2 regions of the Pseudoalteromonas sp. 20-MNA-CIBAN-0454 genome follow, and region 2 is predicted to be linked to the other one. Evidence: predicted binding sites of a transcription regulator. Region 2 holds the regulator's gene; the other holds the start of a gene.
The links. The regulator sigma-54, encoded in region 2, starts transcription at its own class of promoters, with help from an activator protein. The targets are predictions, from matches to a motif close to GTTGGCACGNNNNTNGNNT.
Positions count from the first base shown of each region.

Region 1: the regulator sigma-54 is predicted to act here: its motif matches at 1,324-1,342, upstream of AAEZ22_RS10115 (YggN family protein).

Region 1 is NZ_JBEOOB010000017.1:59,557-62,710, reverse strand. It holds gene AAEZ22_RS10120 (aminotransferase-like domain-containing protein) at 1-370, shown strand, start outside; gene AAEZ22_RS10115 (YggN family protein) at 492-1,286, opposite strand; gene AAEZ22_RS10110 (PA3496 family putative envelope integrity protein) at 1,675-1,860, shown strand; gene AAEZ22_RS10105 (glutathione peroxidase) at 1,987-2,478, opposite strand; gene AAEZ22_RS10100 (AzlD domain-containing protein) at 2,570-2,869, opposite strand; gene AAEZ22_RS10095 (AzlC family ABC transporter permease) at 2,866-3,154, opposite strand, start outside.
Region 2 is NZ_JBEOOB010000011.1:7,821-10,974, forward strand. It holds gene rapZ (RNase adapter RapZ) at 1-89, opposite strand, end outside; gene ptsN (PTS IIA-like nitrogen regulatory protein PtsN) at 111-563, opposite strand; gene hpf (ribosome hibernation promoting factor) at 568-855, opposite strand; gene AAEZ22_RS07190 (RNA polymerase factor sigma-54) at 882-2,375, opposite strand; gene lptB (LPS export ABC transporter ATP-binding protein) at 2,445-3,154, opposite strand, start outside.

The DNA of each region.
Region 1 (3,154 bases), on a different contig from region 2:
TCAATGGACGTTATCAGAATTTGTTTTTAGCGGTGAATACGATCGTAATTTAAAAGTACTTAGGCAGCGTTTACGTACGAATAAAGAGCATATGCGACGTTGCTTACAGCAAGCCATGCCAAAAGGTACACGGATCAGCGATCCACAAGGTGGCTGTGTTATTTGGTTAGACTTAGGCTGCGAGTATGATAGCCAAAAGCTATTTTCGTTAGCGCTTGAGGTAGGTATAAGCATTACTCCAGGGTTGATATTTTCAGCTTCAAATAAATACAAAAGCTGTATAAGGCTAAGCTATGGTGTGCAGTGGAGTGAGCAAATAGAGCAAGCAATTGTCACACTAGGTAAACTTACCTTACTAGCAAAAAAGTAGCCTAATTTAAAGGGGATCAACAGCTTGTAACAAGTTTTTCGGCACAATAAAAAACAGCCGTTAAGTTAAGCGTAACGGCTGCAAAGGGATGTTAAATAATTACCTAAGTGAAGTTTGTAAACTAGTTTTGTTTAAAGCTAAATAATTGGTAACCTTTAAGTTCAGGTACTTGTACTACTAGCTGTTCTTCTTGTTTAGCTATATTGGCAAAATTTTCGCATAAGGCATTGGCACGTTTTTCGAGCGCATCGGCATGCTGCTCTACTTTTTCTTCTATTTGCGTACCCATATTTTCCATACGTTGTTCAAAGGCTTGCATGTCGCCTCCTGAGCCAAGTAATTCAGAACCTAAAGCAACTAAAATACTCCCCATAGATTGCATTACAGCAGACTCAACAGCGGTCTCTATTTGTTGTTCAAACTGCTGCTCAAAGTTTTCACCAAATTGGTTAAAGCTTTGCTGGCCCATAACAAAGGTATCTTGTTGATAAAAAGTATTTTGTACTTCAAGTTTAATGTCGTCCATTAACGATGAGATATTATCGAGGCCATCAATATTAAAAGCATTAGCAACTTCTTGCAGTGCAACACCTGCAATTTTAACGCCTTCTAAGGCTATATTTGCTACTTCGGGTAATTGCGTGCGTAAACTATCTGAATATTGAGTTAGCGCCTTTTGCTGGGAATGATTAAGCGCTACCGATTCACCATTAATGGTTAAATTGCCATTGGTATTAAATTGCATAGTTTGCTTATTGGCGGTAAAAATCTCTAGTTCGTCAGGCTTAATACGTACATCATTTTTAAATTCTACATTACATTGCTCATTATTAAATGACACTGTTGAATCGTTATCATTATGTGCCACAACGGCAGGTGCACATATTAAAGTGCTCATTAATAGTAATTTTTTCATATTTATTCTCAGTTTTTTATTGATGATAAATAAGTAATAACAAGTTTAGTGCCAATATTTTTTTATTATATTAAACAATAGGTTGGTTTTATTTTTAGTATTATCTATAGCAAAGGTTTATTATAAAAAAACTATTTTTTAGTCAAATTGGCTAAAGCTAGAGCAGTAATTAATTTTATTTATCGATACGATAAAAAACTCTCACTTTCCATAAAGCGAATTTAGCGCTATTTATTCACAGTATTGACATGGAGGCTATTTAAGATAGCTACATGGCTTTATTTTGGCGCTAAACTGCATTGCACTTTATGTGTCGAACATTTTAATTTTACCAATTATTGCGATTATAAAATCCTTGGTTGGTCTCAAACACTTTATGGAGTGGGTTGTGGGTAAGACATTTAGTTACGATGCGCTAGATGACGATTTTGTTGAAGACGAGTACGAAATGCTCGGGCGTAATCAGCACGATAAGAACAAGCAAAAGGTTAAGAAAAAGTTGGAAGACTACCTTGAGCAAAAGCGCTTGCGTAAAAACCTAGGCGAAGACGATTTAAGCGATTACACCGATTAAATTGCGCTAGTATAACTAAAGTACCAATGTGAATTAGACTCTAAATGTACGCTTTTATGTATGTTTAAATTTTGATTAGATTGGCAATAAAGAGGCTGTGTGCCTCTTTATTACTTTTAAGCGGCGTTACTTATTGCTTTGTTGCAGTGCTTTTTGAATGGTGAGCTCTAGCTTTTCTGGCTTGGTAAAGGGTGCATAGCGTTTAATTGGTGAGCCGTCTGCTGCGATTAAAAACTTAGTAAAGTTCCACTTTATTTTGCGAGTTAAAAAGCCTGGTTGTGTCGATTTCAAATAACGAAATACCGGATGAGCATGCTCTCCGTTTACCTCTACTTTAGCGGCCATTAAAAAATTAACCCCGTAGTTTATTAAACATCCTTGCTCTATCTGCTGTGCATCTCCGGGTTCTTGCTGATTAAACTGATTACACGGAAATCCTAAAATTACTAAGCCTTGGCTAGCATATTTATTATGCAAAGCCTGTAGTGACTCGTACTGGTAGGTAAAACCACACTTGCTTGCCGTGTTTACAATAAGCACGACTTTACCAGCAAACTCGCTAAAATTAATGGTGTTACCTTGCAAACTGGTGGCGCTTAACTGATGAAACTTGTGCATTATTTATGCTTTACCTTATCTTTGTTGATGCTCAATTTACTCTTTTAAGTACATTGCTTAATATGGTTGTTGTATATATTAAGACTATTTTTTAATTTAAAATTAAAAATAATCCCATACCCGCAATCGTAGTGTAGTAAATATTATGGGTTTTATAAGCCACAATAATAGCTACTATAGCCGCACTTAAATAAGGGTTTTGCCAATTTAAATTAATGCCATCATCGTTTAAAAATACAATAGGTACCCAAATAGCCGTAAGTACCGCTGGTGCACTAAAACTTAAAAATTGTTGCATTTTAGGCCCAACTTTAAAGGGTAAAGCGCGGTGCAAAAATAAGTAACGGGTAAAAAAGGTAATACAGGCCATTAGTAAAATAGTGGTCATCATAAGTTGCGCTCCTTTTTGGCAGTTATTCTTGCTGTAAAGTATCCTGCGCTCATGGCCAGTAATGCAGAGCTCACCAGCCATAACTCAAATCCGGTACTTTTAAACAGTGTAGCGCTAATGCCTGCGACTATAACTGTAACGAGTGAGGCGAGGCTTTTAACACCCGGAATAACTAAAGCTATAAATGTAGCGGCTATAGCAAAGTCGAGGCCCAAATGGGTTAAATCGGGGAGCATAGTACCAGCAACAATGCCTATAAATGTCCATAAATTCCATGCAATATAA
Region 2 (3,154 bases):
TCTACACAATAGTAACCTAAATCTTCTACAACACGTAAAGCAACTGACTTACCAGAACCTGAACGGCCACTTATAATAATTAATTCCATTTACCACCCCTTTATTAGTAACTAGGATTGATCCAAAATAACTTGGTATAACGCTTCATCAGACTTTGCCGCACGCAATTGCTTACAAAACTCTTTATCGTTTAGTTTATCAGCTATTGTGGCTAGTGTTTTCAAGTGCTGCTGGTTATCGCCATCGGGCACTATAAGCGCAACAAAAATATCAACTGGACGATTATCAATTGCATCAAAATTAATAGCGGTTTCGCTTATTAAAATTAAGGCAAGAGGCTCTTGTGCCCCGCTCATACGGCCATGTGGAATTGCTATTCCTCGGCCAATACCGGTACTACCTAGCTTTTCTCTTGCCAATAAAGCAGTGAGAATATCTTGCTGAGGTAAATACGGCATTTTTTTATGCGCGAGTTCACTGATGAATTCTAAAATTCTTTTTTTACTATTAAAAAGGACCACAGCTTTGCTGCAGTCCTGGCATATAAGTGAGCTTAATTTCATAGTGTTAGTGTCGAGCAAACTTCTCTTTGTGTTTAATTACTTGACGATCGAGTTTGTCAATCAACGAGTCAATGGCAGCGTACATATCTTGGTGTTCGGTCGATGCAAATAGCTCAGCGCCACTTACAAAAATTGTTGCTTCAGCTTTTTGACTTAATTTTTCTACATCGAGAATAACATGCACATTAGTTATGTGATCTGAGTGTCTTTGCAGCTTTGCAAATTTATTATTTACATAGTCTCTTAATGAGTCTGTAATGTCTACATGACGACCAGTTAAGTTTAGTTGCATCAGCATTTTCCTCTTTGTTGTACGTCTTAAATCAAGCTTTTACGTTGATTCGACGGGGGAATAGCCAGAGATTCGCGATATTTTGCAATTGTCCGTCTAGCTACTTTAATTCCTTGCTCAGCCAATATATCTGCAATCTTGCTATCACTCAATGGTTTGGCTAAGTTTTCTGCAGCTATCAACTTTTTAATCAGGGCACGTATGGCAGTTGATGAACATTCGCCACCATTTTCGGTGCTTACATGGCTTGAAAAAAAGTACTTAAGCTCAAAAATGCCACGTGGAGTGTGCATATATTTTTGCGTAGTGACCCGTGAAATAGTCGACTCGTGCATTTCAACTATTTCGGCAACATCGTTTAATACCATAGGTTTCATGGCTTCTGGGCCATGTTCAAAAAACGCTTGTTGCTGCTTAACAATACAATTAGTTACTTTCAGGAGTGTTTCGTTTCTACTTTCTAGGCTTTTAATAAACCATTTAGCTTCTTGTAAGTGCGAGCGAATAAATTGGCTGTCACCGCTGGATTTTACTGTACGAGACATAGCCGCATATTGGCTGTTAACACGTATTTTTGGCATGCTATCTGGGTTTAGCTCTACCACCCAGCGGCCTTTTATTTTTTTAACAGACACGTCAGGTATAACGTATTCAGACTCTTCTCTGACAATAGTATCCGCAGGCTTAGGATTAAGCGTATGAATAAGTGTCATTATTTCTTTAAGCTCTTCTTCTTTGAGCTTAGTTTTTTTCATTAACGTACGATAGTCGCGAGCAGCGAGTAAATCGATATGATCAGTTAACACCATTTTTGTTTCGTTAATATAAGGGGTGTCTTTATCAAATTGATTTAATTGAATGCATAAGCATTCTTGCAAGCTGCGAGCTGCAATACCAACAGGATCAAATAATTGAATGCGCTTTAGCACTGCTTCTATTTCATCTAGTTCTACTTCGTGTTCGTCGTCAGTTTCTTGGTTAAAGCTTGCTAAAAGGTCTTCGCAACTGAGGGTTAAAATACCAGAGTCATCTACGGCTTCAACGATAGCTATGGCAATAGCTTCGTCGGTAGGGCTAAAAGGGGTGAGCTGTAATTGCCACATTAAGTATTCATGCAGGGTTTCGGTTGATGCACCTTGATAAATAGATTCATCTTCAGGCATTGGCCCTGATGAAGAGGCAGGCGCTGCGCTCATATATTCATCCCATGATACATCCATGGCCATGTCGTCGCTTATGGTGTCTTTATTTAGTGCTTCGCCGCTATCTTGCTCATACTCGCTTGGGGTGTCGTCAGCAGAGGCGCTAACAGTAATGTCATCTGCTTTTTGCTCGTTTTTACCTGCTGATTCTTCCGTGTAATCTTGTTCATCAACTTCAAGTAATGGGTTGCTATCAAGTGCTTCTTGTATTTCTTGCTGGAGATCCAAGGTACTAAGCTGCAATAAGCGAATAGCCTGTTGCAGTTGCGGAGTCATTGTAAGTTGCTGGCCCATGCGCAGCTGTAATGATTGCCTCATTTATCTCTAACAATCCTTATAAATTGATATGATTAATCTTAGCAGATGCTTATAGTAATAACATAAATATTACAGTTTGAACTGCTCGCCTAAATAAACATCACGTACTGTTTTATCGTTTAATACAAATTCAGGAGTACCAGATGCAATTAGCTCCCCATGAGAAACAATGTAGGCTTTTTCACAAACATCAAGGGTTTCCCTTACATTGTGGTCGGTAATTAGTACGCCAATACCACGATTTTTAAGGTGTTCTATAATTTTTTTAATATCGAGTACTGAAATAGGATCCACGCCAGCAAAGGGCTCATCAAGCAATATAAATTTAGGATCTGCAGCTAAAGCACGTGCTATTTCTACGCGGCGACGTTCACCACCAGATAGCGCCATACCTAAGCTGTCGCGAATATGTTGCAGGCTAAATTCGTCCAATAAACTATTTAGGGTTTCTTCCCTGGCTTGTTTATTTAGTTGCTTACGCGTTTCTAAAATAGCCATTAAATTTTGATACACAGTGAGCTTTCTAAAAATAGAAGATTCTTGTGGTAAATAACCAATACCTAAACGAGCACGGCTGTGCATAGGAAGTAAGGTAATATCGTTATCATCAATTAATATTTTACCTTTGTCGCTATGAACTAAGCCTACAATCATGTAAAAGGTAGTGGTTTTACCTGCGCCATTTGGGCCAAGTAAACCAACAATGCTGCCAGCTTTTACTTCAAGTCCTACATTTTTAACAACTTCACGGCCTTTATAGCTTTTTGCTAATAGCTCTG